DNA from 2 places in the Streptomyces sp. NPDC048506 genome. Region 1 is predicted to be linked to the other one. Evidence: riboswitches for the same ligand, from Rfam matches in the RefSeq annotation. Region 1 holds a riboswitch; the other holds the start of a gene.

Region 1 (4,374 bases):
GTCTGACTTCCCCACCGGGCCCGCCAGGGCCCGGGCAGCGTGCGGCGGCCCCGCCGCGGCGACCGACCCCGGTCCGCCGCGGCGGGGCCGTCCGCGTACTGCGCCCGCGCTCCCCCGCCGCCGCCCTCCCGCTCCGGGCCGCGCCGCGCTGCGCTGCGCCCATTGGGAATCCCCGGACCGGCTGCACGGCCCGCACGGCCCGCACGGCCCGCACGCGAAGGATTGTGTCCGAATTTCTGGGGCCGCCGCGGGGAATTCCTTATTTCCGGCGCCGAGAAATGGGCAGGCCGAATTCTGACCGGAGTCGGAACACGCGCCGCCCGACCCGATAACGGATATCGCGGGGCGCACCGCGGAATTACCTTCCGGCGTCTCTTTGTATACGCGGTGATTGTTAAGAGCGGGCGCGTGCCGTGTTGACGGGTCGTTTCGGATCCCTCACCTCGGCCGCCGCGGCGGGACGCCGCAGCCGGTACACCGGCCGGGAGCGCTCGATGTGGGCGGCCATCAGGGCACGCGCCCGCTCCCCGTCACCACGGGCCACCGCGTCCAGCACGGCGCCGTGTTCGTCCCACGACTCTCCGGACCGGGCCGGCGGCTCCACCGCGTACATCCACTCGATCTTGCGTCGCAGCTGGGTGAGCAGCGCGGTCAGGCTGGCGCTGCCGGCCGCCTGGGCGAGCGTCTCATGGAACCAGCCGTCCAGTTGACGCAGGTCCGCGGGGTTGCCCTGGCGGGCCCGCTCCCGGCCGAGCCGCACCAGGCCGCGCAGCACCTTCAGATGGGCCGGGCTGCGCCGGGCGGCCGCGCGGGCGGCGCCCAGCGGCTCCAACAGGGCGCGGATGTCGAGGAGATCGGCGGCCTCCTGCTCGGTGGGCTCGGCGACGCAGGCGCCCGCGTGGTGGCGAGTGGTGACGAAGCCCTCGGACTGAAGGGTGCGCAGCGCCTCGCGGACCGGCACCCTGGAGACGCCGTAACGCGCCGCCAGGATCTCCTCGATCAACCGGCTCCCCGGCGCGAGTGCGCCGGAGACGATGTCCTCGCGAATCGCCGTGCACACCGCATGCGCGGAAATATGGCCTCGCATCGTCCGTGCCTCCGCCGTAATCCCCTGGAAACGCCGCCGGTTGGCGACTTTTCCGTGACTCTATTCGACCGGGACGGCTTTTCCGACGGGCTCCGGATATTCATGGATATTTTTTGGCCAGCGGACGATGCGCGATCCCGCGGTGCGGTGTGCCGGTGCGATGACGGAACGGGTCAGACGTTCACGCCGTGCGCGCGCAGATAGGCGATGGGGTCCATGTCCGAGCCGTAGTCGGGCGAGGTGCGGGCCTCGAAGTGCAGGTGCGGACCGGTGACGTTGCCGGTGGCACCGGAGAGGCCGATCTGCTGGCCGGGGGTGACCTGCTGGCCCACCGAGACGCCGATCGACGACAGGTGGCCGTACTGGGTGTACGTACCGTCGTTCATCTTGATCACGATGTTGTTGCCGTACGCACCGCCCCAGCCGGCCTCGACGACGGTGCCCGCGCCGACGGCGTGCACCGAGGTCCCGGAGGCGGCGTGGAAGTCGATGCCGGTGTGGCTGCCCGAGGACCACAGGCTGCTGGAGGCCTTGTAGCCGGTGGAGACGTACGAGTCGGCGATCGGGGCGACGAAGGCGTTGAGGCGCTTGCGCTCGGCGTCGCGGGCGGCGCGCTCCTTGGCCTCGCGCTCGGCCTTGGCCTTCTTCAGCGCCGCCTCGGCGTGCCGCTTGGCCTCGTCGGCCTGCTTCTTGGCGACGGCCTCGGCCTGTGCCTGGACGGCCGCGGCCTCGGCGGCGGCCTGCTGTGCGTCGGCCTGCGCCGAGACGTGGTCGGCGAGCTCGTCGCCGAGCACGACGGCCTGCTGGAGACCGGTGTCCTGGGTGCGCGCCTCGTCCGTGGCGGCCAGTGCCGGGGAGGCCACGGTGGCGACCACGCCGGATGCCGCGAGGGTGGCTATGCCGGCGAGGTGACGGGTCGTGCGAGCGGTACGGCTCGCACGGCGGTGCTTCCCGGTGGCACGGGTGAACGCCATGTGCTGGCTTGTCCTTTCCTTCCTTCTCGCCTACCGGGTTAGCTGACGGGTTCGGAGCAGGAAGGTCTCCTACGGGCTCCTCCGGGGAGGAGTCCGATTCACCCCAAGGGACGGTTGGGTCCCCGGCTCCCCTGGCTCGCGCCGTACGGGGACTCGGCGATGACTGTCCGGTGCCACTGTTGTGGCGGAGTTGTGACGAACAGCCGGACCGACGCTAATCGGGACAACTTTCGATGGGCAAACAGAAGCCGGTTTTTGTGCGGGATCCCACAAGTACTGGCGCCACCAGCCACCTCAAACCGGACATACGACGGCTCCCGTGGTGCTCTGGCACCACGGGAGCCGTAGATGAGGCGCTGACCATCCCTCAGGCGACGGGCAGTCAGCTGACGGGGTGACGGACCGGGGAGAGCTCTCCGGACCCGTGTCCGCTAACCGCCGACGACCGTCACCTCGCCGAGGCCCAGCGCCCGCACCGGCTCGGCGATCTGCGCCGCGTCGCCCACCAGGACCGTCACCAGGCGGTCCGTCGGGAAGGCGTTGACCACCGCCGCGGTCGCCTCGACCGTGCCGGTCTCCGCGAGCCGGAGGTACAACTGCGCCTGGAAGTCGTCCGGGAGCTGCTGCTCGACCTGGTCGGCGAGGGTGCCCGCGACGGCCGCCGCGGTCTCGTACTTCAGCGGGGCGACGCCGACCAGGTTCTGCACGGCGACATCGCGCTCCTCGTCCGTCAGCCCCTCCGCCGCCAGGGTCCGCAGCACCTTCCACAGGTCCTCCAGCGCGGGGACGGTGGAGGCGGTGTCCACCGAGCCGCTGATCGCCAGCAGTGCGGCGCCGGTGGCCCCCTCGGGGGACGTGGGGGCGGTGGAGCGCAGCACCTGGCCGAAGGCGCGCACCCCGTAGGTGTAGCCCTTCTCCTCCCGCAGCACGCGGTCCAGGCGGGAGGTGAGGGTGCCGCCCAGGCAGTACGTGCCGAGGATCTGCGCGGGCCACACCCGGTCGTGCCGGTCGGCGCCGACGCGGCCGATGAGCAGCTGCGTCTGGACCGCGCCCGGGCGGTCCACGATCACCACGCGGCCGGTGTCGTCGGCGACGATCGGGGAGGCCTTCAGCGGCTCGGCGGGCGAGCCGGTCCAGGCGCCGAGGGTGTCGGCGAGCGCCGCGTCCAGGTCGACGCCGGTGAAGTCGCCGACGATCACCGCGGTGGCCGTGGCCGGCCGGACGTGGGCGTCGTAGAAGGCGCGGACGGCCGCCGCGTCGATGCGGACGACGGTCTCCTCGGTGCCCTGGCGGGGCCGCGACATCCGGGCCGTCGCCGGGAACAGCTCCTTGGACAGCGCCATCGCGGCGCGCCGGGCCGGGTTGGCGAGCTCGTGCGGGATCTCGTCGAGGCGGTTGCGCACCAGCCGCTCGATCTCGCTCTCCGGGAACGCGGGGGCGCGCAGCGCGTCGGCGAGCAGGCCGAGCGCACGGGGCAGCCGGGAGGCCGGGACCTCCAGGGAGACCCGGACGCCGGGGTGGTCGGCGTGCGCGTCCAGCGTGGCGCCGCAGCGCTCCAGCTCGGCGGCGAACTCCTCGGCGGTGTGCTTGTCGGTGCCCTCGGACAGGGCGCGCGCCATGATCGTGGCGACGCCGTCCAGGCCGTCGGGCTCGGCGTCCAGCGGAGCCACCAGGTTGATCTCGACGGCGACGACCTGCTGGCCGGGGCGGTGGCTGGTCAGGAGCGTGAGGCCGTTGGGGAGTTGGCCGCGGTCGGGGGCCGGGAAGGCCCACGGCTTGGGCGCGCCGCTCCGCGGCTGGGGGTGGAGGTCCATGGCGGTCTCGGGGGAACCTGCGCGGGTGGTGGCGTCGCTCACTGGTCCGCCTCCCCTTCCTCGGTGTCGGCGGTGTCGGTGGGCTCCGCGGTTGCGGTGGGCTCGTAGACCAGTACGGCACGGTTGTCGGGGCGCAGCCGGGCCTTGGCGACCTCCTGCACCTCCCCGGGGGTGATCTCCAGGACGCGCTGCACGGCGGTCAGCGCGAGCTGCGGATCGCCGAACAGGACGGCGTAGCGGCACAGTTCGTCGGCGCGGCCGCTGACCGTGGCCAGCCGGTCCAGCCATTCGCGCTCCAGCTGGGCCTGCGCGCGCTCCATCTCCTCCGGGGTCGGTCCCTCGGCGGCGAAGCGGGCCAGCTCCTCGTCGACCGCGCGCTCGATGTCGGGCACCTCCACCCCGCCGGACGTCTTCACGTCCAGCCAGCCCAGCGAGGGCGCGCCGGCCAGTCGCAGCAGGCCGAAGCCGGCGGCCACGGCGCTGCGGTCGCGGCGCACCA
Region 2 (4,374 bases), on a different contig from region 1:
CTGCGACGCGGCCAGGGTGCCCAACTCGGCGCGGGCGGTGTTCAGTTTCCGGGTCCGGCGGGCGGCCTCGTCCTGAAGTCTGCTCAGCTCCTCGCGTGCGTGGTCGGCGGCTTCCTTCGCGCCGTTGTAGTTCTGTGTGGCCACCTCTGCCTCCTGGTACAGCGCGTCGACCCGGTCCTTGACCTGGGCGGGAGTGGGCTGGGGTGCGGCCTGACCGGTGCCGCCTGCGGCGGTGGCGGTGGCGGCGCCTGCGAGGGCCAGGGTGGCGGCCGTACGAGCGGTGCGCGCACTGCGCGAGCCGCCGCCGATGAGCGCGGCGAGCGGATGCTGCCTGGGCTTGCGGTGCGAGGCCACGGTGGCCGTCACTTCCTTCCCTTAGGGCCGTCGGCCCGGCGGCGGTCCGCTTCGAGGCGCGGGCCGCCGCCTGACCTTCGGCGGGGCGGCCGGCGGACACCGGTGTGGAGCCCGGCGATGGCGGGGAGCCGGCCGCCTGGAGGAGGACGCTAGACCTGGGCGTCACGGGGGTGAGCCCGTTTGCCCGGCATTGTTCGGTTTCGACCGGCGCCGGTACGCGGCTGACCGCGGCGCCATGACCGCGCGGCCGGGACCGGTCTGCCGTGACCGAAGCGGCGATTGTGTGCGCCCTGCCGGAAGGGCCGTGCTATGCGGCGGCTACGATCCAGCACTATGGACGTAGTAATCAATGTCTTCGTCGGCCTGCACATCATCGGTATCGCCGCCCTGCTGGGCGGCTTCCTGACCCAGATGAAGGCGATGGGCGCGGGCACCGCGCGCTTCGTACCGGCCATGCTGCACGGCGCGCTGACGATGCTGGTGACCGGCATCGTGCTGGTGGGCCTCAACCAGGCCGAGGGCCACACCCTCAACAACATCAAGATCGGCATCAAGATGGCCGTCCTGGTGGTGATCCTGGCGCTGGTGTACGTCAAGCGGGACGAGGAGACGGTCGCCAAGCCGGTCTTCGCCACGGTGGGCGGGCTCACGGTCGCCAACATCTTCATCGCGGTGCTCTGGACCTGAGCGACGGACCGCATCGCGCGCCGAACGGATCGGACCACGCACCGCGCGCCGAACGGATCGCACCGCGCACCGCGCGCCGAACGGATCGCACCGCGCACCGCGCACCGAACGGACCGCACAACGCATCGCGGCCGCCCCGTCACGGCGGCCTCAACCGCACACCGCGCGGTCCTCGCACTCCGGGATCCGGAGGCGAGGGCCGCGCGGCGGCGTGTGGGGGGTGGCCCGTGGGGGGTGGCCTTGAGGGGGTGGAGCGGGGCCGCGGCTCAGGCCGGGCGGACGCTCCCGTAGATCGGCATGTAGTAGATCGACTCCACCCGGACGTTGGCGCCCGGGTGCGGGGCGTGGATCATCTTGCCGTCGCCTATGTACATGCCGACGTGGCTGATGTCGTCGAAGAAGAAGACGAGGTCACCGGGCTGGAGGTTGCTGGTCGCCACCCGCTGGCCGACCTTGACCTGGTCCCAGGTGGTGCGCGGCAGATCGACACCGGCCGCCTTCCAGGCCGCCTGCGTCAGCCCCGAGCAGTCGTAGGAGTTGGGGCCGGTCGCGCCCCAGACGTACGGCTTGCCTATCTGGGCGCGGGCGAACGCCAGGGCCTTTTCGGCCTTGGTGGAGTTCGAGCTCCCGGTGGAGCCGCCGCTGCTGGTGCCACCACCGGTCTGCCCGCCGGACGTGCCGCCGGTCTGCTGCTGTCGCTCGCGCTCCTGCTGCCGGCGCGCCTCCTCCTCGGCCTTGCGCTTGGCCGCCGCCTCCTTCTGGCGCTCCAACTCCGCCAGCCGCGCCTTCTCCTGGGCGGTCAGCCGCGACAGCAGTTGCCGGGTCTCGGCGAGCTTCTGCTGGACGGACTGCTTGGACGCCTTGAGGGAGGACTGCGTCTCCTGGAGCTGATCCAGGCTGCGGCTCGCCTCGGCCCGCTGGCGCGCCGCCGCTGACGCCTGCTTCTGGTAGTCGGCGACGGCCTGCTGCTGCCGGCTGGTCAGCCGCTCCATCAGGTGGCTGCGGTCGAAGAACTGCTGCGGGTCCTTGGCGAGCATCAGCTGCGCCGTCGGGTTCATCCCACCGCTCCGGTACTGCGCCGAGGCGAAGGTGCCCAGTTCGCGCCGGGAGTCGTTCATCTTCTGCGCGCGCTTGGCGGCGTCGTTGAGCAGACCGTTGACGGCGTCCCGCTGGTGGTCGGCGCGCTCCTTGGCCGCGTTGTACTTCTGGGTGGCCACCTCGGCCTGGTGGTAGAGGCCGTCGACCTTCTGCTTGACCTCTTCGATGGACGGCTTGGGCGCACGGGGGGCGGCGTCGGCGGACTGCGAGAGCAGGGTGACCGAGGCGAGCGCCGCAGTGGTGAGCCCGGCGGCCGTACGGCGGCTTCCGGGCGAGGTGAGAACGCTGGTGCGCGGCTTGCGATGGGACGCCAAGGCCGGCAACTCCTTCCGTGGGCCGCCTACCGGGTTAGCTGTCGGGTTCGGGCGGTGTCGCTGACGGAAGGTTTGCCCTACGGTCCGTGCGTCCGCTGGCGCGTCGCACGGATCGATTCACCCCGGTGATGCGTGTGGGTCCCCGGCTCCGGCCGGGGGACCCAGGGTTGAAGGTCTTCCGGCGCGTCTGGACTCGGCGGAGGCGGCCCGTGCCGGTGCTGTCACCGACGGCGTGCGGGCTGCCCGAGCCAGGACGTTAGCCAACTCGTGTGGCTCCTGTGAAGGCTGATGTTCGATATGCCCGAAACCTTTTCGTGACCTTTTTGCGGGAGCGTCGTGGCGGATACGGACGGCGCTCGACAGCACACGGAACGAGGTCGTCCGGCACACGGAACGGGGTCGTCCGGCACACGGAACTGGGTCTTCCGCCACGCGGAAACGGGATCTTCCGCCACGCGGAACGGGGTCATCCGGCCGTCTCTCCCCACTCGCCAGCACGCTGTCGGTGCCGCGGCCTAGACTCGGTGGGCGATGAGCAGCCTCTTTGACGACAGCTTCCTGGCGGACCTCGCCCACAAGGACGAGGAGGAGCACCCGCCGCCTCCCGAGCACGAGCACGAGCCGGCCTCGGAGGAGATCCCCGCCGACCTCTTCGGCGGGCGGTTCGACGCACCGGTGCACGCGGAGCCGTACTACCGCGACGGCGCCGCCCGCCCGGTCGTCGACCCCGCGGCGCTGCTGGAGGGGCTCAACGACCAGCAGAAGGCCGCCGTGGTGCACACCGGCGGCCCGTTGCTGATCGTCGCCGGCGCCGGCTCCGGCAAGACCCGGGTGCTCACCCACCGCATCGCCCACCTGCTCGCCGAGCGCCACGTCCACCCCGGCCAGATCCTCGCGATCACGTTCACGAACAAGGCCGCGGGCGAGATGAAGGAGCGCGTGGAGCAGCTGGTCGGCCCGCGCGCCAACGCGATGTGGGTCTCCACCTTCCACAGCGCCTGCGTGCGGATCCTGCGCCGCGAGTCCAAGAAGCTGGGCTTCACGTCGTCCTTCTCGATCTACGACGCGGCCGATTCGAAGCGCCTGATGGCGCTGGTCTGCCGCGATCTGGACCTGGACCCCAAGCGCTTCCCGCCCAAGTCCTTCAGCGCCAAGATCTCCAACCTCAAGAACGAGCTCATCGACGAGGAGAGCTTCGCCGGGACGGCGGCTGGGGGCACCTCCCAGACGGAGTCTGGGGGAGGTTTTGAGAAGACCCTGGCCGAGGCGTACGCGATGTACCAGGCGCGGCTGCGCGAGGCCAACGCCCTGGACTTCGACGACATCATCATGACGACGGTCAACCTGCTCCAGGCCTTCCCCGACGTCGCCGAGCACTACCGCCGCCGCTTCCGCCACGTCCTCGTCGACGAGTACCAGGACACCAACCACGCCCAGTACACCCTCGTCCGCGAACTGGTCGGCCCCGCCGAGACCGCCGCCGAGCTGTGCGTCGTCGGCGACGCCGACCAGTCGATCTACGCCTTCCGCGGCGCGACCATCCGCAACATCCTCCAGTTCGAGGAGGACTACCCGGACGCCACGACGATCATGCTGGAGCAGAACTACCGCTCCTCGCAGACGATCCTGTCCGCCGCCAACGCGGTCATCGAGCGCAACGAGAACCGCCGCCCCAAGAACCTCTGGACGGACGCCGGCGCCGGACCCAAGATCACCGGCTATGTCGCCGACACCGAGCACGACGAGGCGCAGTTCGTCGCCGACGAGATCGACCGGCTGACCGACGCCGGCGACGCCAAGGCCGGCGACGTCGCCGTCTTCTACCGCACCAACGCCCAGTCCCGTGTCTTCGAAGAGATCTTCATCCGGGTCGGGTTGCCCTACAAGGTCGTCGGCGGTGTGCGCTTCTACGAGCGCAAGG

What was found. A riboswitch is a leader RNA that binds a small molecule or an ion and turns the genes downstream of it on or off. The one in region 1 is predicted to bind cyclic di-AMP.
Positions count from the first base shown of each region.
Region 2: linked by a shared signal. The riboswitch ahead of AB0C96_RS10645 (C40 family peptidase) and the one ahead of AB0C96_RS17835 (M23 family metallopeptidase) in region 1 are both predicted to bind cyclic di-AMP.

Region 1 covers NZ_JBEZIX010000019.1:119,362-123,735, reverse strand. Annotated here, with positions in the region: gene AB0C96_RS17845 (HPr family phosphocarrier protein) at 1-6, shown strand, start outside; gene AB0C96_RS17840 (GntR family transcriptional regulator) at 395-1,087, opposite strand; gene AB0C96_RS17835 (M23 family metallopeptidase) at 1,261-2,061, opposite strand; cyclic di-AMP (ydaO/yuaA leader) riboswitch at 2,074-2,230, opposite strand; gene AB0C96_RS17830 (pitrilysin family protein) at 2,493-3,875, opposite strand; gene AB0C96_RS17825 (pitrilysin family protein) at 3,914-4,374, opposite strand, start outside.
Region 2 covers NZ_JBEZIX010000010.1:130,586-134,959, reverse strand. Annotated here, with positions in the region: gene AB0C96_RS10655 (NlpC/P60 family protein) at 1-366, opposite strand, end outside; gene AB0C96_RS10650 (hypothetical protein) at 688-1,041, shown strand; gene AB0C96_RS10645 (C40 family peptidase) at 1,308-2,453, opposite strand; cyclic di-AMP (ydaO/yuaA leader) riboswitch at 2,461-2,630, opposite strand; gene pcrA (DNA helicase PcrA) at 2,985-4,374, shown strand, end outside.